4 regions of the Robertmurraya sp. genome follow, and region 1 is predicted to be linked to each of the others. Evidence: riboswitches for the same ligand, from Rfam matches in the RefSeq annotation. Region 1 holds a riboswitch; each other region holds the start of a gene.

What was found. A riboswitch is a leader RNA that binds a small molecule or an ion and turns the genes downstream of it on or off. The one in region 1 is predicted to bind S-adenosylmethionine.
Region 2: linked by a shared signal. The riboswitch ahead of ACGLXV_RS10195 (methionine ABC transporter ATP-binding protein) and the one ahead of ACGLXV_RS10400 (sugar ABC transporter substrate-binding protein) in region 1 are both predicted to bind S-adenosylmethionine.
Region 3: linked by a shared signal. The riboswitch ahead of metK (methionine adenosyltransferase) and the one ahead of ACGLXV_RS10400 (sugar ABC transporter substrate-binding protein) in region 1 are both predicted to bind S-adenosylmethionine.
Region 4: linked by a shared signal. The riboswitch ahead of ACGLXV_RS09080 (homoserine dehydrogenase) and the one ahead of ACGLXV_RS10400 (sugar ABC transporter substrate-binding protein) in region 1 are both predicted to bind S-adenosylmethionine.

What each region holds. Positions count from the first base shown of each region.
Region 1 covers NZ_JAKFCQ010000073.1:36,270-44,439, reverse strand. The annotation lists gene ACGLXV_RS10430 (SpoIID/LytB domain-containing protein) at 1-582, shown strand, start outside; gene ACGLXV_RS10425 (VOC family protein) at 692-1,090, shown strand; gene ACGLXV_RS10420 (DUF1801 domain-containing protein) at 1,147-1,800, shown strand; gene ACGLXV_RS10415 (anthrone oxygenase family protein) at 1,839-2,291, shown strand; gene ACGLXV_RS10410 (DNA alkylation repair protein) at 2,388-3,095, shown strand; gene ACGLXV_RS10405 (cold-shock protein) at 3,349-3,549, shown strand; SAM riboswitch class I at 3,949-4,056, shown strand; gene ACGLXV_RS10400 (sugar ABC transporter substrate-binding protein) at 4,238-5,350, shown strand; gene ACGLXV_RS10395 (sugar ABC transporter ATP-binding protein) at 5,607-7,109, shown strand; gene ACGLXV_RS10390 (ABC transporter permease) at 7,111-8,112, shown strand.
Region 2 covers NZ_JAKFCQ010000072.1:24,706-32,875, reverse strand. The annotation lists gene ilvD (dihydroxy-acid dehydratase) at 17-1,690, shown strand; SAM riboswitch class I at 1,872-1,978, shown strand; gene ACGLXV_RS10195 (methionine ABC transporter ATP-binding protein) at 2,052-3,065, shown strand; gene ACGLXV_RS10190 (methionine ABC transporter permease) at 3,055-3,720, shown strand; gene ACGLXV_RS10185 (MetQ/NlpA family ABC transporter substrate-binding protein) at 3,818-4,660, shown strand; gene ACGLXV_RS10180 (iron-containing alcohol dehydrogenase family protein) at 4,724-5,809, shown strand; gene ACGLXV_RS10175 (NAD(P)H-dependent flavin oxidoreductase) at 5,988-6,950, shown strand; gene ACGLXV_RS10170 (heavy metal translocating P-type ATPase) at 7,241-8,170, opposite strand, start outside.
Region 3 covers NZ_JAKFCQ010000085.1:9,796-17,965, forward strand. The annotation lists gene ACGLXV_RS11785 (ABC transporter ATP-binding protein) at 1-713, opposite strand, end outside; gene ACGLXV_RS11790 (ABC transporter substrate-binding protein) at 741-1,736, opposite strand; gene ACGLXV_RS11795 (alpha/beta hydrolase family protein) at 1,869-2,648, shown strand; gene ACGLXV_RS11800 (DUF2584 domain-containing protein) at 2,683-2,925, shown strand; gene pckA (phosphoenolpyruvate carboxykinase (ATP)) at 2,962-4,548, opposite strand; gene ACGLXV_RS11810 (thiol-disulfide oxidoreductase DCC family protein) at 4,743-5,126, shown strand; SAM riboswitch class I at 5,199-5,337, shown strand; gene metK (methionine adenosyltransferase) at 5,567-6,769, shown strand; gene asnB (asparagine synthase (glutamine-hydrolyzing)) at 7,010-8,170, shown strand, end outside.
Region 4 covers NZ_JAKFCQ010000069.1:10,836-19,005, forward strand. The annotation lists gene trhA (PAQR family membrane homeostasis protein TrhA) at 58-705, opposite strand; gene ACGLXV_RS09060 (DUF1836 domain-containing protein) at 843-1,412, shown strand; gene ACGLXV_RS09065 (ammonium transporter) at 1,641-2,906, shown strand; gene ACGLXV_RS09070 (DUF294 nucleotidyltransferase-like domain-containing protein) at 2,967-3,938, shown strand; gene ACGLXV_RS09075 (exonuclease domain-containing protein) at 3,928-4,656, shown strand; SAM riboswitch class I at 4,730-4,843, shown strand; gene ACGLXV_RS09080 (homoserine dehydrogenase) at 4,908-6,185, shown strand; gene ACGLXV_RS09085 (protein-glutamine gamma-glutamyltransferase) at 6,289-7,017, shown strand; gene ytvI (sporulation integral membrane protein YtvI) at 7,152-8,170, shown strand, end outside.

The sequences.
Region 1 (8,170 bases):
GGCAGTCCAAGCCCATATTTCCCTATCAAACAAGATCCTTATGATCCCATTCAACCCTGGGATTTTACATTACATAAAACACAAATAGATTTGGAAGAAATCAGATCGAAGGGTTGGAACGAGTTAAAGGAGAAAGATGGTAAAATTAGTGTATCTATTAAAAAATGGCTTAATCGAAATGGGTATGAAGGTGACATAAAAATTTTAAGTATTCCTTATTTTGAAGTCGATAATATTAAAAATGAATCACAAAGGTCAATGAAAGGCTCAATCCAAATCGAATTCATGAGAAGGTTGATTGATGACACTATTTTATTCGAAGAAGTCTCAATGGATCATGTTGAATTAAAAAAAATACGACCGATGATAGGTGGAAGCCATTTTAGAAGTTATCTAATAAGTTCGTTTGAAATGACCCCAACTTCTTATAAAGTAAGTGGCAAAGGTCATGGCCATGGAGTTGGGATGAGTCAATGGGGTGCAAACGAAATGGCAGAGAAGGGGAAAACCTACAAAGAAATTTTAGGGCACTATTATCCTGGTACTCAAGTTAAAGTCACCAAAACCTTTCCAGATAATTAAAATGATGATATCTTTCAGGTATCATCATTTTTTTGCCTTTAGAAAAGATAAATAATCAAACTGGACTGTAGTTAAAAATTGCACTAAAAAACTTAAGGAGTTGAACCTAATGGGAAAAGTTACACCATTCTTAATGTTTCAAGATGGCAAAGCAGAAGAAGCAATGAATTATTACATATCAATCATTGAGGATTCAGAGATTACAAGTATTGTTCGCTATGGAGAGAATGAATCTGGAGATGAAGGAACAGTAATGCAGGCTACTTTTTCTTTAAAAGGGCAAGAATTTATGTGTATTGATAGTAATCTGAAGCATCAGTTTTCATTTACTCCTTCCATATCAATTTTTGTTACTTGTGATAGTGAAGAGGAAATTAATAGCATTTATCAGAAACTTATCGAGGGTGGACAAGCGCTTATGCCAATTGGGGATTATGGTTTTAGTCAAAGGTTTGGTTGGCTAAATGATCGGTTTGGAGTATCGTGGCAACTAAATCTCCCTTTGTGAAAGTCGTATAAACGAATAGCATAGCAGCCGATCGAAAATTGAAAAGAGGTACCTTGATGACAAATAGTAGAATGAATCCAAAAGTTGATGATTATTTAAGTGAAACTAAAAAATGGAAGGAAGAATCTGAGAGGTTGAGACATATTGTTCTTGACTGTGATCTGACTGAAGAGTTTAAGTGGATGCATCCGTGTTATACGTTTGAGAAAAAAAACATCGTTTTAATACATGGATTTAAAGAATATTGTGCGCTTCTGTTTCACAAAGGTGCTTTATTAAAAGATCCCCATGGAATTCTTGTCCAACAAACCGAGAATGTACAGGCGGCACGCCAAATTCGATTCACCAATCTTCAAGAAATAGTTGAACTAGAACCCATTTTGAAAGAATACATTCTTGAAGCCATTGAAGTTGAAAAAGCCGGTTTGGAAGTGACTTTAAAAAAGAATACAGAATTCATCATTCCGGAAGAACTTCAAAATAAATTCGATGAAACACCAGACTTGAAAACTGCTTTTGAAGCATTGACGCCGGGACGGCAAAGAGCATACATTCTTTATTTTTCTCAACCGAAACAATCCAAAACTCGAGTGTCAAGGGTTGAAAATTGTATGGAGAAAATTCTCAGTGGAAAGGGATTAAAGGATTGCACTTGTGGACTATCTCAAAAAATGCCCTCCTGTGACGGCTCGCACAAGAACATTCGATAAGTAGCATATCATTAATTGAATTTTAGGAGATAATTAATTTGGATTTTTTAGGTTTTATTACTTTGATAGTAGCTGGATTCACTGCCTGTGCTGAGTTTACTTCATTTGCCTTAGTACATCCAGTTATCCGTCATTTACCGCAAAAGTACCATATACGTTTTGAACAAGATTCACTGAAAACATATGGACTCATTATGCCCATATTAATGCCTTTAAGTGTAATTCTAACCGTAATATACGCATTATTTACTAATCAAATAGGTGGTTTCGAACTTACTATCCGTTTTTCTACTGCCACGATGTTTATTTTAGCAACAGTATTAACTATTAAATATAATGTTCCAATTAACAGGGAAATTCAACAATGGGATGCCGATCATCCACCCACTGATTGGATGGAGATAAGAAAACGTTGGATGTTCTTTCAATCTATTCGATCTTGGTTGCTTCTTATTGGTTTCGTGTTACTTTGTTTATCGGTTTCAAATTAGGAATTGTCAGATCTAATCTATTTACCCGTAACTATTTTTTATAATATTAGTTGTTTATAATTAAAAAGGTAATATTAAGGAAGGAAGTACAAAACTATGGATTTCGAAACAGTTATGAAGGAACTTGAAGCCCTCGGTAAGGAACGAACTAAAAAAATGTACATATCCAATGGTGCGCACGAGCCAGTTTTTGGCGTGGCTACAGGTGCAATGAAACCAATCGCAAAGAAAATAAAAATAAATCAAGATTTAGCTGACGAGCTTTATGCCACAGGTAACTACGATGCAATGTATTTTGCAGGCATTATTGCAGACCCAAAAGCGATGACTGAGTCGGACTTTGATCGTTGGATGGATGGGGCGTATTTTTATATGGTGTCTGATTATGTGGTGGCAGTAACTTTATCAGAGTCAGATATTGCACAGGACGTTGCTGATAAATGGATTGCAAGCGGTGACGAGTTGAGAATGTCAGCCGGATGGAGTTGCTACTGCTGGCTTTTAGGGAATCGAAAAGACAAAGAGTTTTCCGAAAGCAAGATTTCCAATATGCTTGATATGGTGAAAAATACGATTCATGATTCGCCAGAGCGAACCAAATCAGCTATGAATAATTTCGTATACACCGTGGGGATTTCCTATTTGCCACAACATGAAAAGGCAGTCGAAATTTCAAAGGAAATAGGAATTGTAGAAGTCAAACGGGACAATAAAAAAAGCAGTTTCCTAAACGCTTTCGAAAGTATTCAAAAAGAAATGGATAGAGGAAAGCTTGGTTTCAAGCGCAAATATGTAAGATGTTAAAAATAGTTTCAAATCGGGGTGTGATTCCAGAAGGATTGACACTCTTTTTTGTTGATATACTGAAAGAGGTAGTTTTCTGAGAAATTATAAGTCAGTTGTCTTCTTGCAAATTCTTATAAAAAATGTTAAACTTTAGAAGAATTATTTTTGTTCGGTGTAAAGGATAGTATAAGATTAACTTTTCGTCTTGATGATCACTGAGTCCAAGGATAGTAACATATTGTGTGAAAATCACACAGCAGGAGGAAACAAAATGGAACAAGGTAAAGTAAAATGGTTTAACGCAGAAAAAGGTTTCGGATTTATCGAGCGTGAAGCCGGAGAAGACGTATTCGTTCATTTCTCAGCTATCCAAGGCGAAGGTTTTAAATCTTTAGACGAAGGTCAAGCAGTTACTTTTGACGTTGAGCAAGGCCAACGTGGAGCTCAAGCAGCTAACGTGCGTAAAGCTTAATAATAAAAACAAACTAAGCAGGCTCTTTTTAGAGTCTGTTTTTTTTCTTTTCTTTTAAATACAAGGATCCCCACTCACTGAATGAGCAGGGCACAATGTAAGCAAGTAAATCAAATGGTAAATAAAGTGTATCACATAATAACGAATTCACCTAATTATGTTTGTGTTAATTATAGCTTTCAATTTCGCTATAGTTCACCAATTCGTCGTAGACGGTGAGAATCTTTATTTGAGTATAGTGGGGGCTTTTGATGAACTTAACACATGGGCAGATGTTATATCTGGCTGTCTTTGGAAAAATATCTCTATTAATAATATTTTGAAAATACTATTGACAATTTGTTAATAGAATATTAAATTAAGTTTAATACTTTACCAAAGTAAATGAATAAATACGTTCTCTTATCAAGAGTGGCAGAGGGACTGGCCCGATGACGCCCAGCAACCGTTCCGTATGGAATTGGTGCTAAATCCTGCAAAACAAGAAATTGTTTTGAGAGATAAGAGAGGAGTAGTCCTTATTTTGTGATGAAACCTCTCTTTTCTGGAGAGGTTTTTTATATTTTAGGCTGTGTTAAACTGGGCTATTGATTTACTCTCTAGTCAAATTTTAAAAGCCAAATAAAAAAACTCTCCTAAGAGCAACGTTGGTAAGAAGGCATAGAAAACAAAAAGGGGAGAAAAAAACATGAAGAGGAACTTTTTAAGAAGTACATTTGTATCAGCAATCGCTGCAACACTTTTGCTTACAGGCTGTGCATCAGGGGGAGAAACAAAGGAAGCAACAGGATCGAACACACCGATTGAAGGTGTACCTGAACGCTTTGCAAATGGAGACCAGCCGAAAATCAAAGTTATTCGTAAAATTGGTGGGGACGATCACACAGCACAATTCTTAGCTGGTGCGAAACAAGAAGGTGAAGCATTCGGTTTCCAAGTGGATGTATTTACTGCAAATGGAGATACAGCGAAATTTCATGATGCGATTAACCAAGCGTTAAATCAAGATTATGATGGATTTATTATTTCTCACGGTGATGATGATGCTACCGTTAATGACATACAGAAAATTGTTGACGCAGGAAAAAGCGTAGTCGCATTTGACTCGAATGCAAATTTAACTAGTGTTGACGGTGTTACTCTTGTATCACAAGATGATGAAGCGTTAGCTACTCTATCATTGGACCAATTAGTAAAAGAAACAAAAGGGGAAGCCAATATTGCATACCTATGGGTGGACGGATTCCCACCGATGGTTAGACGAAATAAAGTTTATGAAGATGTTTTAGCGAAAAACCCTGGAATTAAAGAAGTGGAGCGCTTTGGGATAGCAGCAGCTGATACTAGTGTTCAAACCCAAAATGCCGTTGCCGCGATGTTGAATAAATACCCTAAGGGTGAACTTGATGCGATTTTTGCAACATGGGATGCTTTTGCCATCGGTGCAGCACGCGCGTTAAAAGAAGCTGGCAGAGAAGAAGTTAAAATCTATGGAATTGATGTTTCTAATGCTGATTTGCAGGAAATCCAAAGAGAAGGCAGCGCTTGGAGATATACGGCAGCTGTTGATCCTAAGTTGATTGGTGCAGTAAATATGAGAATACTTGCGAAGAAATTAGCAGGCGAGGAAACACCACAAACTTATGATTTGGAAGCTTCACTAATCTCTCAAGAAGACCTTCAAAAGTCAAAAGATCCTGTTAATATGGTCAATCTAACTGAAATCATTGAAGGATGGGGCCAATCGACGGAATTTGAAGAAGACTGGATGAAGACGCTGAAGGAACACTATAAGAAGTAAGGGACTTATTGATAGACACTCTCTTTTTCACAAGATAAAGAGAGTGTTTCTTTGAAGAAAGTATAAATAAAATATTGAACTTTGAACAGTGTCTAGCTCCAGCGCCCAGCGACTAGTGTACTTCGCTCTCCTCCCTATGATAAGTCAACATCGGATCGCTCACGCTCTCCGTGTTTCCTTTATCTCAGTCAGAGCGCTCCAGTCCATACGTCACTTAACGGGCGCTTGCGCTTTTCTTTGAAAGGACGGTGACATCATGACCACTTTAGAGATGAAGAATGTCTCAATTGAATTTCCGGGTGTAAAAGCATTAAATGAGGTGGACTTTTCGGTTGAAAGTGGGAAAACTCATGCCTTAATCGGAGCCAACGGTGCTGGGAAATCAACGCTAATGAAGGTTCTTTCAGGGGCATATGACCACTATACTGGTGAAATCACAATGAATGGACAGCCTATGACCATTCGTTCCCCAAAAAGTGCCATGGATTCAGGAATTCAACTTGTATATCAGGAAGTGGATACAGCTCTTATCCCCTATTTAACGGTTGCTGAAAATATCATGTTAATGGACACGGTACATAACATGGGAAAGAAGCAATGGTTCAATTGGAAAAGCCTGCATGTGAAAGCGGCCACCATCCTAGCGGAAATGAATTTGTCTCTTCCTACTAAAAAACTAGTAAGTGAATTGACATTGGCAGAAAAGCAAATGGTTTTAATCGCCAGAGCAGTGTCGAAAGAATGTAAATTCCTCATCTTGGATGAGCCGACGGCACCTCTTAGTCATACAGAAACAAATGAATTATTTCGTATAGTACAAGAATTAAAGAGACGTGATGTTGGAATTATTTTTATATCGCATCGACTTCCAGAGATTTTTGAGATTTGTGATGACATTACGATTATGAGAAATGGGGAAGTAGTCGAGAAACAGAGAATTTCGGATACCAACCAAAACAAAGTAGTGGAGCATATGCTTGGTCAAAAACTCGGTGAACAGTTTCCTGAAAAATCCATGACCATTGGAAATACAGTTCTTGAGGTAAAAGGACTTACGGATAGAGAGAAGATTAAAGATTTCAGCATGAAAGTTAGAGCAGGAGAGATTGTGGGAATCGCCGGGCTTGTAGGTGCCGGTAAGACGGAGTTCTGTAAAGCCCTGTTCGGGGCTGAAGGCAAATTAATAGCAGGAGAAGTCAAGGTTAACGGAAAAAAGGTAAGCGTAAAAAATCCGTATGAAGCTGTTAAGAATGGACTTGCCTTGGTCCCTGAAGAACGCCGAAAAGAAGGCATTCTTGTTTATGAATCGGTAGAATCAAATTTATCCGTAGTGAATTTAGGACGTTTTTCAAAAGAATTGAGCTTTCTGGATCGCAAAAAAGAAAAGTTAGTTGCAAAAGCAATGATCAACCGTCTGGGAATAAAGACACCGTCTGAAGAAACAAAGGTTCAAAATCTTTCTGGCGGTAACCAACAAAAGGTTGCAATTGGCAAGTGGTTGGTAGCCGAGGCTGATGTCTATATCTTTGATGAGCCGACCAAAGGTGTAGACGTTGGAGCAAAAAAGGACATTTTTAACCTTATTGCTGAGTTGGCAAGCCGCGGAAAGGCTATTATTTATGCATCATCTGAGTTATCCGAGATCATGGGAATTACTAATCGGGTCTATGTTCTTTATGATGGAAAGTCAGTGAAGGAACTTGAAACAAACTCAACAAATGAAGAGGAACTATTATTCTATTCAACAGGGGGCAGGTAAGATGGAGGCAAACATAACAGCAAAGAAACAGACCCCGGCAAAAACGTCATTTGATCTTTTCCAATTTTTTTATAAATATGGAACGATTATTACGATCATTGCACTCATTATCATATTTTCGTTGGCCAATCCAGCTTTTATCCAGGGAAATAATATTGTAAATATCCTGCGTTCTATCTCAATTGTAACCATCATTGCAATCGGAATTACAATTAGTTTAACTGTTGATGGCTTCGATCTTTCAGTTGGATCGGTGGCATCCTTATCGAACGCCATCGTTATTTCCATGTTCGTCTGGTTTTCTCAAAATACCTTTGTAGCCATTATTTCGGCAATAGCTGCAGCATTAATTGTAGGGATATTGAATTCCATTATGATTGTTAAAATGCGGATTCCTGATATGTTAATGACGCTTGCGACGATGTTCGTTATTCAAGGAACAGCATTGACTTATACAAAGGGAGCAACCGTTTCGCAAAATATGGTGATGCCTGATGGGACCATGGCAGAAGGTCTTATTAGTCCGTTTTTTTCGAAAATCGGTCAGGTTCCGTGGATTATTCTGATCATGGTTGTTGTCGTTGTAGTGGTCCATATCTTTTTAACGTATACAAAACACGGAAGATACATGTATGTGATCGGGGGAAATAAGGAAGCAGCAAGACTATCAGGAATACCGGTAAATAAATACAAAGTGGCAGCCTACCTGCTTTCGGCGCTTTTTGCAGCAATAGGCGGGATTGTCTTAGCTTCAAGGGTTATGACATCTGAAATCAACTCAGGTGCACCTTACTTAATGGATTCTGTAGCAGCTGCTTTTATCGGATTTTCCGTTTTAGGTGCGGGTAAACCAAATGCATTCGGAACCTTCGTAGGTGCAGTGTTAATCGGGATTTTAGCAAACGGCCTCGTGATGATGTCCGTTCCTTACTACGCAATGGACATCGTAAAGGGAACGGTCTTAGCATTTGCACTGGCAATCACATATTATAAACAAAAATAGTTAGTTGAAGAGGGCCTATTCGATGTGGATAGGTCTATTTTTTATTCGCAAACACCTT
Region 2 (8,170 bases), on a different contig from region 1:
TTGGGAGGGAATTATTTTGGCAGAATTAAGAAGTAATATGATAAAAAAGGGATTTGATCGCGCACCACACCGAAGCCTTTTACGTGCGGCTGGGGTAAAAGAAGAGGATTTTGGTAAGCCGTTTATCGCGGTAGTTAATTCCTACATTGATATCGTGCCAGGACATGTGCACTTACAGGAGTTTGGAAAAATTGTAAAAGATGCTATCCGTGAAGCGGGCGGAGTTCCATTCGAAATGAACACAATTGGTGTAGATGATGGAATCGCGATGGGTCATATCGGAATGCGCTACTCGCTTCCAAGCCGTGAAATTATTGCTGATTCAGTTGAAACAGTAGTAGCTGCTCACTGGTTTGATGGTATGGTTTGTATCCCGAACTGTGACAAAATCACACCAGGTATGTTAATGGCATCACTTCGTTTAAATATCCCTACTGTTTTCGTAAGTGGTGGACCGATGAAGGCTGGAGTAACTAGCGATGGCAAAAAGATCTCACTTTCTTCTGTATTTGAAGGTGTAGGTGCATACCAAGCTGGAAAAATTGATGACAAGGGACTTTTAGAATTAGAACAGTTCGGCTGTCCTACATGTGGATCTTGTTCTGGTATGTTTACAGCAAACTCGATGAACTGTTTAGCAGAAGCCCTTGGATTGGCTCTACCTGGTAATGGAACGATTTTAGCTGTAGCTCCTGAGCGTAGAGAATTCGTTAGAAAATCAGCAACTCAGTTAATGGAACTAATCGAAAAGGATATTAAGCCTCGTGATATCGTAACGGAAAAAGCAATCGATAACGCATTTGCTCTAGATATGGCTTTAGGTGGTTCTTCGAATACTGTGTTACACACTTTAGCTCTAGCTCATGAAGCAGAGATTGAATACCCAATCGGTAGAATCAATGAAGTAGCAGCACGTGTACCTCACTTATCTAAGCTTGCTCCAGCTTCTGATGTGTTTATTGAAGATTTGCATGAAGCGGGCGGAGTTTCTGCAGTTCTAAACGAGTTATCTAAGAAAGAAGGAGCCCTTCACTTGGATACATTAACAGTTACAGGGAAAACACTTGGTGAAAATATTGCTGGCTGTGATGTTAAGAACTATGATGTGATTCATTCCATTGATAACCCATTTAGCGAAAAGGGTGGACTTGCAGTATTATTTGGAAACCTTGCTCCAGACGGTGCCATCATTAAAACAGGTGGAATCACTGGTGGAAATCGTCATGAAGGACCTGCTGTTGTGTTTGATTCACAAGACGAAGCTCTTCACGGCATTGCGAACGGAAAAGTTAAAGAAGGCGACGTTGTAGTGATCCGTTACGAAGGTCCAAAAGGTGGACCTGGTATGCCTGAAATGCTAGCTCCAACTTCTCAAATCATGGGAATGGGACTTGGCGCGAAGGTTGCTCTTGTAACAGATGGACGCTTCTCTGGTGCTTCACGTGGATTGTCTATCGGTCACGCATCACCGGAAGCTGCTGAAGGTGGACCATTAGCGTTTATCCAAAATGGAGATCAAATTATAATCGATGTTGACGCTCGTTCCATGGACGTTGTTTTATCTGACGAAGAATGGGCAGAGCGTAAAGCAAACTGGAAAGGCTTTGAACCAAAGGTGAAAAAGGGTTATCTAGCTCGTTATTCGAAGCTTGTAACATCTGCTAGCACCGGTGGAGTTATGAAAATCTAATTTTACTCAATGGCACCCATTCACTTTTTGTGGATGGGTGTTTTTATCTTTTTTTAAAATTTTTTCCGCTTACAGCCTCAGTTATGTAAGCGTTCCCCATACATCCTTCTACCAAAAACAGCTGTTGACACTTCTCACCTATTAGATTTATGATTCATGTAACAAATTTAATAAGACCTTTTACTTATCAAGAGCGACCGAGGGATTAGGCCCTATGACGTCCGGCAACCTCCATTTCATGGAACGGTGCCACTTCCTACAGAATGATTCCATTCTGAAAGATAAGTCGTATATATAACGATGCCTCTTTCTGATTGGAAAGAGGCATTTTTGTATTTTTATAGTTTAAGGGGTGACAGAGATGATCGAAGTAAAAGATTTGGTGAAAGTCTACCAAACGAAAAAAGGTGAAGTAACCGGTGTGGACCATGTGTCACTTACCGTGAATAAAGGCGAGATTTTTGGAATTGTTGGCTATAGTGGTGCGGGCAAAAGTTCTTTGTTACGCTGTCTGAATTTATTAGAGGCTCCGACTTCAGGCGAAATTAAGATCGATGGTGTTTCCCTTACTTCTCTTGGGAAAAAGGAGCTTCGGAGCGCTCGTCAAAAAATCGGGATGATCTTCCAACACTTCTATCTCGTAAGCTCAAAGACTGTTTTTGAAAACGTAGCATTTGCTCTAAAAGCGGCTCATAAATCAAAAGCAGAAATTGATGTACGAGTAACAGAGCTACTTGAAATGGTCGGTTTGTCCGATAAGCGTGATGTGTATCCGTCTCAGCTAAGTGGTGGACAAAAACAACGTGTAGGGATTGCGAGAGCATTAGCGAATAACCCCTCCGTTCTCCTTTGTGATGAAGCTACCTCTGCCCTAGACCCGAGCACGACCAAATCAATTTTATCTTTGTTAAAAAAGATTAACCAAGAGCTAGGGTTAACGATTGTACTGATCACACATGAGATGGAAGTCGTAAAAGAGATTTGTGATCGAATGGCTGTTATGCAGGACGGTCGAATAGTTGAGGAAGGGCAAGTGTATGATTTGTTCTCACATCCAACAAACGAACTTACGAAGGAATTCATTAATACAATTCTTCAATTTGATTTACCAGAACACTTACTAACTTCAAGCAAAGGAAAGATTGTGAAGATCCATTTCCGTGGGGCGATTGCAGAGGAGTCAGTGATTTCAGATGCGCTACAGAAGTTCCAAGTGAAGGGCAATATTTTACACGGCAAAATCGAGTACATAAAAGAGACCCCTCTAGGGATTTTCATTATGGAGCTTACTGGAGATCATGCTGAAGTAGAAAAAGCCCTGCAGTACATTACATCTCGAACAGAAAGTTTGGAGGTGATCAGAGATGCCGCTTGATAGCTTGATAGAGTTGCTACCTGATTTAAACAAAGCCTTTTTTGAAACGATTTATATGGTGGGAATATCGATTGTGGTAGCCATGATTGTCGGCTTGCCTGTGGGAGTACTATTGTTTGTTACCGACCGCGGATTATTTTTAGAGAATTCCCTATTTAATCAGATTGTGGGATTTTTAGTGAACATGATTCGCTCGGTTCCGTTTATTATCTTACTCATTGCCCTTTTGCCATTGGCAGACTTGATCGCTGGATCAACAATCGGGCCAACTGCCGCTTCTGTTTCACTCTCAGTAGCTGCGATTCCTTTCTTTGCAAGGTTGGTAGAACAGTCACTGCGTGAGATTGATAAGGGAGTCATTGAAGCAGCGGTCGCGGTCGGGGCTTCCCCGTGGATGATTATCAAGGAGGTTCTTCTGCCAGAAGCAAAACCAGGGATTATCCAAGGCGTGACCATTACGATTATTAGTTTAGTCGCTTACTCAGCGATGGCTGGTATCGTAGGTGGAGGCGGTGTTGGAGATCTAGCCATCCGGTTCGGGTACTACCGATACGACAACACGGTCATGATCACCACCGTTATCATCCTAATCTGCTTAGTCCAGCTCATCCAATTTTTTGGTGACCGACTAGCAAAAGCAGTAAACAAAAGATAAATCACATGTAAGCACTGTCCACTCCAGACGGACAATAATGCACCAACTGTCCACGAAGGGTGACAGACACCATAAAACTATTGGGGGAATATTTACGATGAGAAAGTTATTTTTGAGTTTTGTAATTTTGATTTCTATTGCAGCTCTTGCAGCTTGCGGCGGAAGTTCTGAGGAGGCATCTTCTTCTGAGGAAAGTGCGACTACGAAAAAAGAAGTGAAAATTGGAGCAACATCTGGTCCATACAGCGACATGGTATCAAACGCGATTAAGCCGTTATTAGAGGAAAAAGGCTATGAAGTAGAAGTAGTAGAATTCAGTGACTATGTTCAACCAAACCTTGCGTTATCAAAAGGTGACCTTGATGCAAACCTATTCCAGCACAAAATCTACATGGAAAACTTTGCAAAAGAAAATAAGATTGAACTTTCTGATGTGATTTCAGTACCAACCGCACCAATGGGAATCTACTCTAAGACGTTTACTTCTATCGATGAGATCGCTGATGGCGCTGCTATTGCGATTCCTAATGACCCAACAAACGCAGCAAGAGCTTTCTTAATTTTAGAAGACCTCGGTTTAATTAAATTAAATGCTGATGCTGACCCATTAACCGTTTCTGAAAAAGACGTAGAAAACAATGTAAAAAATCTTGTATTCCAACCAATTGAAGCAGCTCAGCTTCCACGTGCGGTTGACAGCGTGGACCTTGCTGCTGTACCAGGAAATTTCGCATTAGCGGCAAAAATGGACTTACTTGACGCATTGCAACTTGAAAACATGCCTGATCAATACCGCAACCGTGTGGTAGTAGATACAAAGAATATTGATAGTCAATTTGCGAAAGCCCTGAAGGAAGTCGTAGAATCGGAAGAATTTGAAGCTATTATCGATGAAGATTTCCAAGGCTTCGGAAAACCGGAATGGATGGTAAATCGCTAATTGAAGAACTAAAAAACAACGCCGTTTTTCCGGCGTTGTTTTTAATAGAAAGGATTGAGGACAGTGACAAAATTAGAAGTTCGTGGTGCTCCCTCCTATTATGCATGTTATGAGGGTTCGTTAAACGACCTAGAAAATTTACTTCTCTCCAATTCAATTAATCATTGCTTAGTGATTCATGGAGAAGAATCTTGGAAAGCAGCTTCATCCTATTTACCAGAAATAACCAATGTAGGGCTTACCTTTGTTCCCTATCATGGTGAGTGCTCATTACATGAAGTACAAAGAATCTCAACGATAGCCAATGGCACAAGTATCGACGCTATTATTGGAATAGGAGGAGGGAAAGTACTAGATCTTACAAAGGCAGTGGCACACGAAACAAACACGGAAGCCATTCTCATTCCGACACTTGCCTCCACCTGCTCTGCTTGGACACCATTGAGTGTGTTTTATACAGACGATGGTGAATTCACTCATTACACCATTTTTCCGAAAAGCACACTTATTGTTTTAATTGAGCCTAGTATTATTCTTCATTCACCGGTTAAGTATGTCCGAGCAGGAATTGCAGACACATTAGCCAAATGGTACGAAGCCGATGTGTTAGTACGTGAATTACAAGATCAACCGATATCTGTAAAAATTGCCCATCAAAGTGCAAGACTATGTCAGATTGTTTTACTAGAACATAGCCAAGCAGCATTAGAAGCGATGGAAGAAAAAACATCGTCTCCAGCTTTTCTTCAAGTAATTGAAACAATCATCGTAGCAGGTGGTTTGGTCGGTGGCTTCGGAGACCGTTACGGGAGAATCGCTGCTGCCCACTCAGTACATAATGGACTAACAGTTGCTCCGGAAACTCATCATCTTCTTCACGGTGAAAAGGTAGCATACGGCATTCTTGTTCAGCTTGTACTCGAGGGAAATTTAGAGGAGGTTGCCTCTCTTCTTTCTTTTTATAAATCCCTAAAGCTTCCTATTTTACTAAGGGATCTTGGGTTATATAACTCTGAAAAACTTACGCCTATCGCCGAGAGGACAGTAGCAGCTGGAGAGTCCATTCATTACTTGGAGAAAAACTTTACTTCAGACGATATATTAACCGCTATTCTAACACTTGAAACATTTGTTCATCCCCTTGTCTAACAGGACAACGGGGATTTTTTTCAAGGGAAATGTATCCAAATAGAACTTTTTTATTCAATGTTCACAAAATGTTACCAACTATTATTATCAATTTTTAGTACCTAGTAATATATATCACATCATTTTCCCATACTACATGCTAGAATCTAATGGAGATTAAAAGAAATGGGTGATAATCATGAATTTTCCTCAGTTAAAAATCGGACATATGCTTCCGAAAGCTCCGATCATTCAAGGTGGCATGGGTGTAGGAATTTCCCTTAGCAAGCTTGCATCTGCTGTTGCAAATGCAGGTGGAATTGGCATAATTTCGGGTACAGGGATTTCCGTTGAAGAAATGAGAAACCATATTCGTCAAGCTAGAGCGCTTGTGAAGAAGGATGCAGGATATATTGGTGTAAATGTGTTATTTGCAATGAATGACTTTGCAGAGAAAATGAAGGCGGCACTTGAAGAAAAGGTCGATTTTATTATTTCAGGTGCAGGGATTTCAAGGGATATGTATGCATGGGGCAAGAAAGCAGGTATTCCAGTTCTTTCAATTGTGTCCTCAGCGAAGCTTGCGAAAATGTCGGAGCGTCTTGGTGCAGCGGCAGTTGTTGTGGAAGGACATGAAGCGGGTGGACATCTTGGGACCGAACGTCCATTATTTGATATTCTTCCTGAAGTTGTGGAGGCCGTATCGATCCCGGTTATCGCAGCGGGCGGAATCATGACAGGAGCAGACATTGCCAAGGCGTTCAGCATGGGAGCTTCTGGAGTACAAATGGGAACTCGGTTTGTTGCGAGTGAGGAATGTGATGCACCACTTTCCTTTAAGCAGAAATACGTCGAAGCGACGAAGGAAGATACACTGCTCGTCAAAACGACAGTTGGTCTTCATGGTCGAGCGATTGCGAATCATTTTACAGACTTACTCACTACTTCTGAAAAGCTAAAAATTACGAAATGTAGAGATTGCTTGAAAAATTGCTCGTATCGCTTCTGTACCCTTGATTCCCTTTTAAAATCAATGGCCGGCGATGTTGAAAATGGACTTGTCTTTGCAGGAGCCCGAGTTCATGAAATCAAAGAGATTCTTCCTGTTAAAAAAATCTTTGAAAATCTAACAAACGAATATCGTCTAGCTATCAGTAAATAAAAATAGGGAGGGTTAGCTCAAGTGGCTAACCCTCCTTATTTTTTTGCTGTCCTTATCTGTTTTTGGTTTTGGTGGATGGCTTTTGTTAATTAGTTTTTGATTGGGTAGAGTTTGGTGACTACTGGGGTCGAATTTCTGTGTTAGAGGGAATCAACCCTAGACTGCAACATTCATCAATTTTTTATATGAGAGATGCGCTTCCTTTTTTATGCCACACACGTCATAACATTCACTTTATGACCCAAACAAAAAAATACCCCGACCAAAGCCGGGGCTTGCATACTCTATTTTTAAAGCTTCACTCGCTGTAACCGTAATGCATTTAACACAACTGATACAGAGCTGAAGGCCATGGCTGCTCCCGCTAGCCACGGAGCTAAGAAGCCAAGTGCGGCAATGGGAATGCCTAGTGTGTTGTAGGCGAATGCCCAGAATAGATTTTGCTTGATATTTGTGATCGTCTTTTTGCTCATAAAGATGGCGTCTGCAATGCTGTTTAAGTCACCGCGGATGAGCGTAATGTCCGCTGCTTCCATCGCTACATCGGTACCTGTTCCAATCGCCATACCGATATCAGCGATTGCCAAAGCTGGAGCATCGTTGATTCCATCGCCAACCATCGCAACTTTCTTTCCAGCTGCCTGCAGCTTTTTCACTTCCTCTGCTTTTCCTTCTGGAAGCACTTCGGCAATGACGCGATCTACTCCCGCTTCTTTTGCGATTGTTTGAGCGGTTTGCTCATTGTCACCAGTAATCATGATGACTTCAAGTCCCATATCCTTCAAGCGTGCGATGGCTGAACGTGACGTTTCTTTAATTGTATCAGCAACTGCAACGATACCTGCAAAAGCGCCATCAACCGCCACTAGCATCGCTGTTTTCCCTTCTTTTTCAAAAGAAACCATGTTTTCAAGGACCATTTCTTCTACATTAATTTCATACTTCTTCATCAAACGACGAGTGCCTACTAACACCTCTTTTTCAGCAACCATAGCCTTAATTCCGAAACCAGGTATCGCTTCAAACTGAGACACATCGACGAGCGCACTTCCTTTTTCCTTAATTCCTTCTACAATCGCTTGCGCAAGAGGGTGCTCAGATTGCTTCTCAGCAGAACCGACCAATGTTAAGAATTCGTCTTCATTCATGGAAGTTACTACATCCGTTAATACCGGCTTTCCATTGGTAATCGTTCCCGTTTTATCAAGAATGACTGTTTG
Region 3 (8,170 bases), on a different contig from region 1:
TTTTCGTGATTTCTAGCTTGAAAAGGAGAGAGTTCTCTTAACACCTTTGGAACCTCAAATGACTTGTGAATTTGCCCAGGACGAGCAGAAAATAAATAAATTCGATCACTCATGGCGATTGCTTCTCCAATATCATGTGTGACAAGGATAGCTGTTTTTCCGAAGGATTTTAATGTCTCAGACACAAGATCCTCGAGTCGAAGCTTTGTTTGATAATCTAATGCAGAAAATGGTTCATCTAGCATAAGCAGTTTCGGTTCCGTTACTAAAGTTCTAACTAGTGCAACCCTTTGTCTCATTCCACCAGAGAGTTGCTTCGGATATTGTTTTTCATAGCCCTTTAATCCCATTTCTTCAAGAAGAGAAAAGGCATATTCCTTCTTAGCACTGTCTTCAATTCCAAAAATTTTTAAACCAAGCAATATATTTTCCTCGATGGTTTTCCAAGGAAATAAATAATCTTGCTGTAGCATATAACCGATCTTTTTCTTAGATTTGTTAACAGAACGATTCTCAAGCAGGATGGTCCCCTCTGTTGGTTGAAATAATCCCGCTATGATTGAAAGTAGGGTTGTTTTTCCGCATCCGCTCGGACCAAGGAAGGAAATGAATTCTCCTTCCTCGACTTCGAGTGAAATGTCGGAGAGGGCCGTTGTAGCAGAGGTCTTAGTAAAATATGTGTGATGAATATGTTCTAGCTTCAATAAGCTCATAGTCGGCCACCTCGAAATTTAATAATTTTATTTCATTACCTCTTCAGCAATTAGGGTATTTACAAGGACACTGTGATCCACTCTCTTAGGTAACTCTCCTGCTTCATCCATAATATTTTGAAGGTTCTCCCACTCTGCTTCGTCAAGCACTGGATTTGTTGCGTAAGAGCCCTGGCTCTTGTATCGGTCAACCACCGTCTCAATTAAAGTTAAGTCGGTATCCTCGAAGTAAGGAGAAATGGCTTCAGCGATATCCTTTGCAGAATTTTCTGCTACCCATTTTTGCGCTTTATAAATAGCTCTTGCAAATTTTTCAACGGTTTCTTTGTTTTCCGTCATATAGCTTTCTTTTGACATAAATGTTGTATATGGTACCATGCCTGACTCTGTTCCAAATGAAGCGACAATATGACCTCTTCCTTCCTTTTCAAACACACTCGCGGTTGGTTCGAAAAGCTGAACAAAGTCGCCAGTTCCAGACGCAAAGGCACTGGAAATATTGGCAAAATCAATATTTTGGATCAGGTTCAGGTCGTTGTGTGGATCAATACCGTGCTGTTTTAGAACGAATTCCCCAACCATTTGTGGCATACCGCCTTTTCTTTGACCTAAAAAGGTGGATCCCTTCAACATATCCCACGAAAAATTCTCAATTTTTTCACGAGATACAAGGAAAGTTCCATCTGTTTGTGTTAGCTGGGCAAAGTTGATGACGGGATCATTAGCTTCTTGAGCATAAACGTAAATAGATGTTTCAGAACCAACAAGAGCAACATCAATACTATTTGATAACAGGGCAGTCATTGTCTTGTCTCCACCTGAGGTAGTTGTTAGCTCAACATCTAATCCTTCTTCTTCAAAAAAACCTTTTTCTATGGCAACATATTCAGGTGCATAGAAAATGGAACGGGTTACTTCACCAATGCGTACTTTTTGGACTTCTTCCTTGCTGCAGGCAGCAATCGGTATAATGAGAATGACGACTAGGAACATGGAAAAGAAAATCTTAAATGACTTTTTCATTTTATGGATAACCTCCTTAATAGATAAACTTTTTTATGTGAACGGTTTGGGAGCCTAACATATCGTATGAAGTCGAAAAAAATGTGTGAATGCCTAGATGAAAAACATGTGTAAGGGAGTGTGATAGAAGGTATGTATACTCTAGAAATTGTTGATATGGAGAGGTTTCCTTCGCCTCATCCACATGTGGAGTTATCGATAGTAACGTATTATTCGGATGGATTTAAGGTGAAAGGAATGTTAGCAGAACCTAAAGGAGAGAAAGCGTTAGATGGTTTTTTATATTTAAGGGGTGGAATAAAAAGTGTAGGAAAGGTAAGGCCATCTAGGTTGGTTCAATTTGCTAGTGAAGGCTTTATTGTATTTGCCCCTTACTACCGAGGAAATCAAGGAGGAGAAGGAAATGAAGATTTTGCTGGAGATGATCGAGAAGATGCATTTGCAGGGTATCGTATCTTACAGCAGCATTCAAGAGTGAAAAGGGTACATGTATTTGGATTTTCTCGTGGTGGGGTGATGGCATTATTAACTGCCATTAAGTTTCCTGATACGGCCTCTCTCGTCACCTGGGGTGGAGTAAGTGATATGAATCTTACATATATGGAAAGAGAAGATTTGAGAAGGATGATGAAGAGAGTCATTGGTGGTACACCGACGAAATATCCAGAAAGATATAAATTTCGGACTCCATTGTATGATATTGAACAATTACGATGTCCAACTTTAATCATTCATGGATCGAAGGATCAAAATGTAAGTGTGGACCATGCGCGAAGATTGGAAGAGAGGTTAAAGGATATACGTCATCCAGTGGAGAGTTGGTATTTTGAGGAGTTGACACATTATTTTCCTCCAAGTATTAACCGAAAAGTCGTTGCAGAGTTAACTCAATGGATGAAAAAACAGTCATAATAATGATAAAATATAAGAAAAGGAGTGGAGAATTATGGGTATGCCATTAGAGTTTAATACAATGATTGTTACTAAGGGTAGAGAAAAGCGACTAGAGGAAAACCTATTTACACTAACCAAAGAAGGATATCGCATATATCCAATAGACATTCCTCTTGAGGTAAGAAGAACGATTGATGGGGAAGTTAGTGGCATGGCAAAAATTAAAAAAGTGATCTTAGAAGGTGAAAAAACGACGATCGAGTATCAATTGATCTCCTTGCATTCATCCAATTAAAAGAGCGTAATCGACTGATTACGCTCTTTTTTAAAGTTATACTAAAGGACCGCCTTTTTCGATAATCTGTGCTGAAACATTTGCAAATTTTTTGAAGTTATCTTTGAACTTAGTGGCTAATTCGTTCGCTTTAATCTGGTACGCCTCTTGGACAGCCCATGTTCGGTTTGGTTGAAGAACATCATCCGGAACACCAGGAACATGAAGGGGGATCTCCAATCCGAAAATAGGATCTTTACATGTTTCTACATGGTTTAGTTCCCCTTCGAGAGCTGCCTGTACCATGGAGCGGGTGTATGATAGCTTCATTCTACTTCCGACTCCATACTCGCCACCAGTCCAGCCTGTATTTACTAGATAAACTTTCGCGTTATGCTCGTCAATCTTGGATCCTAGCATTTCAGCATAGCGAGTTGCTTCTAATGGTAGGAAAGGAGAGCCGAAGCAAGTTGAAAATGTTGCTTGTGGTGAAGTGATTCCTTGTTCCGTACCAGCGAGTTTTGATGTGTATCCGCTTAAGAAATGGTACATTGCTTGTTCCTTAGATAGCTTTGCAATAGGAGGCAACACCCCAAAAGCATCTGCTGTTAGGAATATAATAGTATTAGGATGACCAGCGACACTTGGATCCACGATATTACTAATAGATTGGATAGGATAAGCAGCACGTGTATTCTCAGTTAATGTTCCATCATCATAGTCAGCGACTCGTGTTTCCTTATTCAGCACGACATTCTCTAACACAGATCCAAAATGAATCGCGTCGAAGATTTGAGGCTCCTTTTCTCTTGAAAGGTTAATGCACTTAGCGTAGCAGCCTCCTTCAATATTAAAGACACCGTTAGCTGACCAGCCGTGTTCATCATCTCCGATTAGGCGTCGATTCGCATCAGCAGATAAGGTTGTTTTACCTGTACCTGATAAACCGAAGAATAAAGCAACATCTCCTTCAACGCCGACATTTGCTGAGCAGTGCATAGGGAGAATATTATTTTCAGGCAGTAAGTAATTCATGATGGAGAAAATAGACTTCTTCATTTCTCCTGCATATTCTGTACCACCGATTAATACCGTCTTTCTTTCAAAGGAGACAATGATAAAAGTCTCAGACTTTGTTCCATCAATAATAGGGTCTGCTTTAAAGTTTGGAGCCGATATGACTGTGAATTGTTCCTCATGAGTCAAAAGCTCTTCTGCTGTTGGTCTAATGAATAACTGGTGGGCAAATAGATTATGCCAAGCAAACTCATTTATCACTTGTATGGGAAGGCGATGTTTCTTATCTGCACCAGCAAACCCTTTGAAAACAAACAGCTCATCTCTATCTTTCAAGTAACTTAGTACTTTATTATATAAACGATCAAACACTTCTGGAGAGATTGGTTGGTTAACCGCTCCCCAGTCAATCTTGTCCTTTGTGGAAGCTTCTTCAACAATGTATTTGTCTTTTGGAGACCGACCAGTATATTTTCCTGTTGTTGCTCGAACAGCTCCAGTCGAAGTCAAGACTCCTTCGTTTCTAGTAAGAACCTTTTCGACTAATTGTGGTACAGATAGTTGCACATGCACATGACCAGAGGCTAACAATTCACTTAATTGGTTAGAAATACGGACAGAGTTCATCTGATGACTACCTACCTTTATTTGTTATTTTTAATTAGTATAACACATTAACTTAATTAGTCTATACTATTTATAAAAATATTAGAGGGTGCAAGGAAAAACATCTTATTTGACCTATTTTATAGCCTTTTTATTTCATAAAAACAAGAATCCGAGTTAATAGTCTATACTATTAAAAGAAGGGACAAATTCAAATGGAAATGATCGCATTATTTGATGCTCAATGTTCATTATGTCAGAACACCAAAAGGCTCTTTCAAAAGCTTGATATTGGAAAAAAGGTGACGTGGATGTCTCTTCAGGAATATGAGAGAAAAGGTTTTAGCCCTCAGTTCAAGGCAGTGGATCTTAGAAGGGAAATTCATGTGATTAATCCAGATGGAAAGGTACTTATAGGATATTGGGCTGTAAGAAGGCTATTGCTTCTTTCTCCTATTACATGCTTGTTCGGGTTAGTGCTTCACCTCCCTTTCGTACATTTAATTGGAAATCGGGTTTACCGACTAATAGCAAAAAATCGTTACAAACTCAATAAAAGGAAATGTGAAGATAACAATTGCTCATTATTTGAAGAATGAACTAACTATTTTTCATAAAGATGTTGACAGTATTTGACGTGATACGGTATTATTCTACATTGAACGGATACTCTCTTATCCCGAGCTGGTGGAGGGACAGGCCCTATGAAACCCAGCAACCTGCTTTAATAATTAATTACGATAACTGTAATTAATATAAAAGAGAAGGTGCTAACCTGAGGCAAGGATTTTAGTCCTTGAACGATAAGAGCGAAAGGCGCAAATTACTTTGCTATCACCCTTTCCTCAAGCAGGGAAGGTTTTTTATTTTGCATAAAGTTTTTATTTGGGTGGGTAATTTTTCAAACCTTCATAATAAAAATGGCATGTTTATTTCATACTACTTAGGGAATGAGTTCCGTATCAAATGGAAGGTTTTGTTTATGTTGATATAATAAGCATACCTTTTTCTCAAGTATAAATAAATAGGAGGTCAGGAGATGTCAAAAAAACGTCGTTTATTTACATCCGAGTCAGTTACTGAAGGTCATCCAGATAAAATCAGTGACCAAATTTCAGACTCAATTTTAGATGCTATTTTAGCAAAAGACGCAAATGCTCGTGTTGCTGCAGAAACGTCAGTAACAACAGGTTTAGTATTAGTTGCTGGGGAAATTACAACCTCTACATACGTAGATATTCCAAAGATTGTTCGTGAAACAATTAAGGAAATTGGGTACACTCGTGCTAAATATGGTTTCGATTCAGAAACATGTGCGGTTTTAACTTCTATTGATGAGCAATCAGCTGATATTGCAATGGGGGTTGACCAAGCATTAGAAGCACGTGAAGGATCTATGTCTGATGAAGAAATCGATGCAATTGGAGCAGGAGACCAAGGGTTAATGTTTGGTTTTGCTTGTAACGAGACAAAAGAGCTTATGCCTCTTCCGATTTCTTTAGCACATAAACTAGCTCGCAGACTAACTGAAGTTCGTAAGGAGGATATTCTTCCTTACCTTCGTCCTGATGGAAAAACTCAGGTTACAGTTGAATACGATGAAAATAATAAGCCAGTTCGTATTGATACAATTGTTATTTCAACACAGCACCATCCTGAAGTAACTTTGGAGCAAATTCAACGTAATCTTAAAGAGTATGTTATTAACCCTGTTGTACCAGAAGAGTTAATTGATGAAAATACAAAGTATTTCATTAACCCAACTGGTCGTTTCGTTATCGGTGGACCACAAGGTGACGCTGGATTAACAGGACGTAAGATTATTGTAGATACGTACGGTGGTTATGCTCGTCACGGTGGCGGTGCATTCTCTGGTAAGGATCCTACAAAGGTTGACCGTTCAGCTGCGTACGCTGCTCGTTATGTAGCAAAGAATCTTGTTGCTGCAGGTTTAGCAGATAAAGTGGAAGTACAGCTTGCATACGCAATCGGTGTTGCACATCCAGTATCTATCTCTATTGATACATTTGGTACTAGCGAAGTAAGTGAAGAAGTTCTTATTGAAGTTGTACGTAATAACTTCGATCTTCGTCCAGCTGGAATCATTAAAATGCTTGATTTAAGACGTCCTATCTATAAGCAAACTGCTGCTTATGGTCACTTTGGGCGTACAGATGTAGATCTTCCATGGGAGCGTACAGATAAAGCTGACACGCTTCGTAAGGAAGCTCTTGAAAGATAATTCAATAGAATAAATTAGCCGGGAGTTACAGAAAATTTGTAACTCCCGGTTTTTCTTTACGTCTATAAGGGTATGGTGGTTTAGAAGCAAAAATGAATGTAAACAATGGGTAGTAAGCTTGAATTTTTAGGAAATGGTCAATTAGACAGTGCGATTCGATAATTTTAATGGTAGTATTAATAGGTATTCTTTCTGAATGGAAGATTAAACTCGTAAGAACGGAGTAGGTGAGTTACATACATGTGTGGTTTTATTGGATGTGTTCATGACAAATCGCAAGTGTTTAGTGATGGACAAAAACAACAATTTGAAAATATGAATAATGTGATTACACATCGCGGACCTGATGATGACGGATATTTTTATGATTCTCATGTTCAATTTGGGTTTCGTCGTTTAAGTATCATTGATATAGAAAGTGGGCATCAACCCCTTCATTTTGAAAACGAAAGATACTGGATTATTTTTAACGGTGAAATCTATAACTATGTTGAGTTGAGAGAAGAACTATTGGCAGAAGGAATAACCTTTGCAACAAGCTCCGATACAGAAGTAATTATTGCCCTATATAGCCATCTGAAGGAAAAAGCGGTGGAGAAGCTTCGTGGAATGTTTGCTTTTGTTATTTGGGATAAGGTTGAAAAGACGCTTTATGGAGCACGTGATCCATTCGGCATTAAGCCTTTCTTCTATTTTGATGACGGGGAAAAGACATTCTTTGCATCTGAGAAAAAGAGTATTTTACTCGCACTGCAGAACGATGTATTAAACTATGATTCTTTGCAGTATTACTTAACGTATCAGTTTGTTCCTGAGCCTTATACGATGTCAGAAGGTATTTCAAAATTAGAACCAGGGCACTACTTTACAAAGAAAATCGGATCTGAAATGGAAATTAAGCGTTATTGGAAGGCTCATTTCCACCCAGTAAGAAAATCAGAGAGTGATTTTGTAAAGGAAATTAAAGATGTTCTTTTTGATTCTGTCAAAATTCATATGAGAAGTGATGTGCCTGTAGGTTCGTTCCTTTCTGGTGGAATTGACTCTTCGATCATTGCTTCCATTGCAAAAGAATTTCATCCGGCGATTAAGACATTTTCTGTAGGTTTTGATCATAATGGGTTTAGTGAGATTGATGTTGCTAAGGAAACGGCTGATAAGCTTGGAGTAGAAAATATTAGCTATATCATTACTCCAGAAGAGTATATGAATGAAGTACCGAAGATTATGTGGCATATGGACGATCCGCTTGCAGACCCTGCATGTGTACCTTTATATTTTGTGGCACGTGAAGCCCGTAAGCACGTTACGGTGGTTCTATCTGGAGAAGGTGCAGATGAGCTATTTGGTGGCTACAATATTTATAGAGAGCCTCAGAGTCTAGATGTGTTTAATAAAATT
Region 4 (8,170 bases), on a different contig from region 1:
GGAAGTCACAAAAACAAGTCCCTAATTAATTGATTAATTGGGGATTTGTTATTTAATTTATAGTACATACATATACACGCATAGGAAGTGAGCGGTCGATCCGAGCATGATGAAAATATGAAAAATCTCATGGAATCCCATAAAACGTGATTGAAGAAATTTAGGTTTCGCTCCGTAAATAATACCGCCAATTGTATAAAAAATTCCTCCTAAAACGAGCAGAAATAAACCAGAGCTACTCAAAATATCTGCAAGAGGAGAAGCGACAAAGATTACCATCCAACCCATCACAATATAAATGACTGTTGATAACCAACGCGGGCAACTAAACCAAATCATTTTAAATAACACACCACAAAGAGCAGCAAATACGATAATAGAAAACAGTACCCAACCGGTTAATCCATTCAGACTAATTAAACAAAAAGGAGTATACGTCCCTGCAATGAGAATAAAAATCATCGAGTGATCAAGCCTACGCAGAAAAGCAATGACCGAATCTTTTGCAACAACCATGTGGTATGTGGCAGATGCTGAATACAGCAATATCATACTTATCCCAAAAATGATAACAGAAGTAATTGTCAAAGCGGAGCTCGTTGTTATGGAAGCTTTAATCACCAACGCTAAGAGGGCGATAAACGAAAGAATGGCTCCTGCCAAATGGGTAAGACCATTGATAGGTTCTCTAATATAAGAAAGCATGTGCTTCTCTCCTTTTTTACATGTAGTTTTTATAACTACTTATTATAGTATACGTATTACAACAACTAGTCAACATTTACTAATAATGAATTGTGAAGTAAAATTGAAATGTAGATAGAAGAAAAAAGGAGAGTATTATGAAACATCTTGATGAGCTTATAGACGAGCTAGGATTGCAGCAACAAATTACAATGGACGATATTCCAGCAATTGATTTATATATGGATCAAGTTATTCAATTATTTGATCAGAAATTTAATGATACGAAAAGAAATAAAGATGAGAAATTATTAACGAAAACAATGATAAACAATTACGCAAAGGATAAATTGTTCATTCCGATAAAAAATAAGAAGTATTCAAAGGAGCATCTTATACTTATTAGTCTCATATTCCAGCTTAAGGGTGGCTTGTCTATTAATGATATTAAAACAACATTAGTTGGTTTAAATGATGGTATCCAATCAGGTAATCTGGATTTAGAGAAATTCTATACATCCTACCTAAATTTGGCTATGAAAAATGTTACATCTTTTCACGAAGAGGTAAAGTCACACTGGCAAGATGTGATTGAAGAAATGGAAGATACTACTGAAGAAGATAATCTTTATTTAAAAAATGTTCTCCTTATCGCCTCATTAATTAATATTAGCAATCATTATCGCCGAGTAGCTGAAAAACTTGTTGATGAAATAAGCACGAAATAACACCGTTTTCCTTGTGGAAGATGGTGTTTTTTGTTGTCAAATCGTAAAGAAAGGGGTTACATATATTGATTGTTAGATTATCTAACATGGTATTTTCAGAATGTTTGTAAATAATATTGACTCTTTATAGATATCGTTTAAAATAAACTTAATCGAACTGATGTTATATTTTATGACATTATAATGTTAAGTAAAGTTACACAACAAATATTAAGGGGGAAAAGAAAAATGGATGTAAACTACTTAATGAACAGTCTATGGGTAATGGTATCAGCAGTCTTAGTTATCTTCATGATCGGTGGATTTATCATGCTAGAAGCAGGTTCCACTCGAATGAAGAACGCTGGTCATATTGCTGGTAAAACCATTTTTACATTCGGTTTAGCTTCATTAGTATTCTGGGCAGTCGGTTTTGGATTTATTTTTGGTGACAATGCTAACTTCTTTGTTGGTGCTTCAAACTTTTTCTATGGTGGAGCAGAATTAGATTTAGCACTTAATTCTTCAGTATTCTTCTTATTCCAATTAGCATTTGCAGGAATTGCCATAACAATTGCTCTTGGTGGTTTTGCTGAACGTGCAAAATTATCCGTATATTTAATCTTTACAGTATTGTTCTCAGCATTAGTTTATCCGGTCGTTGCTCATTGGATCTGGGGCGGTGGCTGGTTAGCGGAACATGGTAAGCAAGACTTTGCTGGCTCAACAGTTGTTCACTTAACGGGAGCGATGGCGGCACTAGCAGCTACTATTCTATTAAAGCCTCGTATTGGGAAATATAACAAAGATGGCTCAGCAAATAATATTTATGGACATAACCAAGTATTCACAGCATTAGGTGTTCTTATTCTTTGGGTAGGTTGGTTTGGATTCAATGCTGGTAGTACCGTTTCGGTTGATGCTGGATTCTTTGGATTTGTAGCACTTAACACGAATTTAGCTGCGGGTGCGGGTGCAGTGGCAGCACTAATTATTTCTTGGGTTGTATTAGGAAAATCAGATATTCCAACTATTTTAAATGGTGCACTCGCAGGTCTGGTTGCTATTACAGCATCATGTGCTTTCGTTGATACGTGGGCAGCAGTTGTTATCGGATTTGTAGCTGGAATTCTAGTATTCTATAGCGCGAGATTCTTTGAAAAACGTAAAATTGATGACCCGATCTTTGCCTTATCTGTACATGGTACGGCTGGGGTATGGGGAACACTTTCAACAGGTTTTTTTGCAACACCAGAATTAGCGACAGTTGGTAAGCCTGGTTTATTCTATGGCGGTGGCTTAGAGCAACTTGGAGTTCAAGCAATGGGTGTTGGTGTATCAGGTTTATATGCATTCGTCGTCTCATTTGTTATCCTAGTGATTGCAAAGAAAGTACTTGGAGGATTACGTGTAACTGAAGAAGAAGAAATTATGGGTCTAGATGTAAGTGAACATGGTAGCTACGGATACCCAGAAGTATTTTTAACTAGTGAAAATCAAAAAGTTTCTTCATAATTAATAAGGAGAGCCTCATTTTATGGGGCTTTCCTTATCTACTTAAAGGGCGTGTAGGATTTGAGTTCATATGAATCAATAAAATTATGGAAAGAAACTCATGTTGCAGAGTATATATCAAATTCAGATTCTCTAAATAAGTTCCACGACGAGATTATGATTAAGGTATTTAAGGCTGCGAGTGCCCGAATGAATGCTGAACCTCCGTGTGCCTTTGTATGGTTTATTACTGGTAGCGGGGGACGATTTGAACAAGGAATAATAAGTGACCAAGATCATGGGATTATTTTTCAAGACGATAGTCAAGAGGCTGGTTCTTATTTTAGTGATTTAGGAAATGAATTATCAATTGGATTACAAATAGTTGGTTACCCATTTTGCGATGGTAAGGTAATGAGTTCAAATCCACTATGGTGTCAAACAGCTGCCAGCTGGAATAAACAGGTGGTAAGTTGGATGGAGGAGAGCAGTTGGGTTTCGATTCGTAATTTGCAAATTTTTTATGATGCTAGAAAACTTGTAGGTGACCATGACCTCCTTTACCATCTAAAAAACGTGATCCACGAATATAGCCATTCCCATCCTCAATTTTTAGGCCGATTATTAGAAAATGTAAAACATGTAAAAAAGACAATTGGTCCACTAGGACAAATCATTGTTGAGGAGAAGGGAATACATGCTGGAGCTATTGATTTGAAGTATTCTGCTTTTATACCATATGTGAATGCAGTTCGGCTATTGGCGTGGAAAGAAGGAATAATCGAGACTAGTACAATAGGCAGATTAAAAGAGCTAAACAAATTAGAGAAGTATGAGGAGTTATCTCAATATCAGGAGAATTTTTCGCAACTTCTTCAGTTCCGATTAGATCACCTTTCTATTACGGCTTCTTATGATGATTCCCACTATTTGTATGTAAAAAAACTTACGAAAGACAATCAAAAACTAATTAAAAAGATACTGAAAGATGGAAAGAAGCTGCAGCAATACGTTCAAAGAATGATTGAAAAGGGTGGAAATCATGGCGTTTGAACCATTTATTCATTTTGTGAGGGGAATCCAGGGGAAACTGGGGACAAATGTATATAGTGGCTTACAGGGACAAAACGGTCAGCATGTTGCCTTTTTGCGTCAAATTCAAAAAGAACTGAATTCAGACAATGCCTTACTGATTCCATTGTCTGAATTAGAGGTGACGGTTTTTGACCTTGAAACAACAGGTTTCTTTCCTGAAAAAGGCGATGAAATTTTGTCTATAGGTGCTATAAAGACAAAAGGTGCGTATGTGAAAGAAACCGAGTCCTTTTATTCTTTAGTTCAATATGATAAAGAACTTCCAGTCCAGGTGAAGGAGTTAACAGGAATTTCTGAAGAGGAGCTAAAGAGTGCGCCGCCGTTATCAAATGTTCTGCTGGATTTTTATCACTTTGCTAGAGGAACGCCACTTGTTGCACACCATTCAAATCATGAAAAAAATTTCTTGCAAGCAGCGAACTGGAAACAATTCAAAGCCCCTCAAAAACATCGCATCATTGATACGTCATTTCTATCAAGAGTTGCCGATCCGGAATTAACCCAAAACAAGCTTGAGGATATTTGCGAGCGGTATGGGATAGAAGTAGTGGATAGACATCATGCACTAGGAGACGCTAAATTGACAGCTGTTCTGTGGTGTATTTTTATTGATAAAGCTCAGCAAAAGGGATATGAGACTCTTCAAGATATATATAATCTTATGGCAAAATTGTAAGATTCTATAATTCTTCTTTACTTTTAAAAAAAGTTTGTGCTATTATTATCCATAAATAAATTGAATATTGGATTTCTTATCCAGAGTGGTGGAGGGGCTGGCCCGATGATACCCGGCAACCGATTTTCTTTTTATAGAAAACACGGTGCCAATTCCTGCAAAGCAATTGTGCTTTGACAGATAAGAAGAGATGATAACAATACACCCTCTTCTTTGGAAGAGGGTTTTTTATTTTATCAGAGGAGGAAAACATGATGGAAACGGTGAAAGTGGTTCTTTTAGGATTTGGTACGGTAGGTTCAGGTGTATATGATTCTATCCTTCATACTCATCAGGAGAAGCTGGAAAAGGTAATTGGTAAGAAGGTTGAAATAGTTGGTATTTTAGTGAAGACAGAAAAGGAACGTCAGATTCCCAAGAATATTATTGTAACTACAAAGATTGACGAAATCCTAGCTCTCCCAAAAATAGACTATGTGTTCGAAGCGATTGTTGGTATTGAACCAGCCTATTCCTATATACAGTTATTTTTAGATCGTGGCTGTCATGTCATAAGTGCAAACAAGGAATTGCTTGCTAATCGTGGTGAGGAGCTATCGGAATATGCTTTAAATAAAGGTAAGTTCTTAACGTTTGAGGCAGCCGTTGCGGGAGGGATTCCTTTACTTAGAACGATTATTCAGCTCCTTCAAGTGAATGGGATTTTAGTTCTAGAGGGTATTTTGAATGGAACGAGCAATTACATTCTATCGAAAATGAGAAATGAGAAATTAAGCTTTGAAGATTGCCTGCAAGAGGCACAGCAACTCGGTTACGCAGAGGCTAACCCAGAAAGTGATATTTCTGGTAGAGATACTTTCTACAAGCAAATGATTTTAAGCAGTTTAATCTATCATGAGCAGCCCGACTGGGAAAAGGTTGAAAGAATCGGGATTGAACAAGTCGCATTAGAAGATCTAGCCTTAGGTGAGGTGCATGGATTAAGGCTAAAGCTGCTGGCCTCTTTGAAAAGAGAAGATGAGGGAATCAAAGCAACAGTAAAGCCCACGTTTGTAAGCTCAGAACATCCTCTTTACAATGTGGAGGGAGTAGACAATGGCATTGTTATTAAGACGGATTTGGTTGGGACTCTTATGCTTCAAGGACCAGGAGCTGGTTCAAAGGCTACTGCAAGTGCTATGATTGAAGATTTAGTGCAAATTGAACAACAAAAACAACCGTTGCAGAAAGTTCATCGATATAGCTATCAAACTCAAAATGAAAAAGAGATTAACAAAAGAATTCAATTAGCGGTATTTCCTCTCCAAAATAAGGAGGAATGGCTTAGCTTAAAAGCGGTTTTAAATGAAAACTCAAAGTATGTAAATATCCTTCAAGAAGTTGTTAAAGAGCTTGATGGTAGTATATACGGAAGCTTATTATACGAAGGAGAGCTAGAACGTATAAATCTACCTGTCTTATTTAAACGGTATCCAGTATCACCGATCGGTATAAAAAGAGATCATTTGAATGTAGTTAATAGTTTCTAGGGAAGACGCATAATTATTGCGTCTTTTTTTGTATCGTAATATGGATGCCTCTTTTCCCATTGAAGCATAGCATGTAGTAATGGAGAAAGGAGGTCAAGGATTTGTGATTATCGTTGCGGGAATGAATGTAGAGATACCCCCTTTTCAATTATCCAGCAAACAAGCAGAAATTTTTCACTACTTAAAGAACAGTAGTGAAGTGCATAGTTATGTTCATAATAAAGAGCTTTTGTTTGAATTGATGTTACGAGAAAACATGATGAATAGTGCCATTGCATTGAACGAAAGTGAAGTAGAATTTTCTATATTTCAAACATCAAAGTTCAACTCCATGTATTGGTTGAAAACATCAAGAGGTTATATGCTTAAGCCAAATGTATTGCCCTCCGATGCGATAAAAGATATTTTTCATAATGGGACAGAGTACGGTTTTGAATGTTCGACGGCCATTGTTGTAATATTTTATTATGCTGTTCTTCAATCCATTGACGAGAGATCTTTTAATGGGCTTTTTAATCATCTTCTCATTTGGGATTGGAGCTATGATGAGGACCTAGGAATTATTACAAAAGTCGGCTCGGATTTTATTCCGGGGGATGTAATGTATTTTTTCAATCCAGATTATGATAATCCGGTTTGGATAGGAGAAAATGTTGTATTTTTAGGTGAAGATAAATATTTTGGTCATGGAATTGGAATTGGTACAGCGGAAGAAACGATTAAAGCCCTAAATACATTGCGAAAAGCAGGTGCCACGAAATCTGCTCACTTAATACACCAGCATAGTCGTTTAAATTATAAGTATTTATCACAGTTTTCTAAGCAGATATAATTAATTGGAAAAGGACAAATGATCATTTGTTAGAAAAGGTCATTGTCCTTTTATATTTATTTCATGTTAACTCTTTTTTCCATATGAAAATCGCTGTATACTAATACTATGGAAGGAAAGTAGGAGAGAAATACATGCTAAAAAAGCTTCTTATCGTTATTATCTTGTGCAGTGTTGGCTTTTTCATACTGCCGTATAGTTTGCCATTAGTTTTTGCTTTAGTTACAGCTATATTTTTAGAAGGATTAGTTGAGTTTTATAAAAATAAACTTAGGATTGCACGAGTGCATGCTGTATTAGCATCATTCTTAACGTACATATTAGGTTTAGTAATCATTGGCTATCACTTTTTTACTCTAATCATTCAACAAACTCTTCGTTTGTCAGAGAGCACTCCGACTTTTGTAAAGGATTTTTATCGGAGTACACTTTTACCAATAATGGGTAGCTTAGAAAGATATTTACAAACACTTCCAGGAGAAGTGTTGAAATCGATGGAAAACACAATAGAGTCAAGTATCGCTTCCTTAGATGCCTTCTTACAAACTATGTTTGAAACCATCATATCTTTATTAACAGCCATTCCTGGTTTTTTAATTGAATTTTTAGTATACTTGGTTGCTTTATTCCTGTTTTCTTTAGAGCTACCTAGATTAAAAGAAAATATAAAAAGACATCTAACGGAGGGAAGTTTAAAGAAAGCATCCCTTGTCATTAACCAGCTTACATGGGCGGGGGTTGGGTTTATAAAGGCTCAGCTATTTTTAAGTGTAATTACCTTTGTGATGGCATTCACAGGATTATGGATTTTAGGGGTTTCAAATAAAACTCTTTTATCATTATTAATAGTCATTGTTGATATATTACCTATTTTGGGTACAGGCTCTGTTTTAGTTCCTTGGGGAATTGTGGCAATTTTACAGGAAAATCAATTGCTAGGAGTAGGCTTAATTATTTTGTTCGGGTTAATCACAGTAATTAGAAGGATCATTGAGCCGAAGGTATATTCGAGCAGTCTCGGGATTTCTCCACTAGCATCTTTAGTAAGTCTGTATATAGGCTTTAAGCTTATTGGTTTTCTTGGATTATTTTTAGGCCCGGCTATCGTTATTGTTTACGATACATTAAAAAAGGCAAATGTTATTAAAGTAAA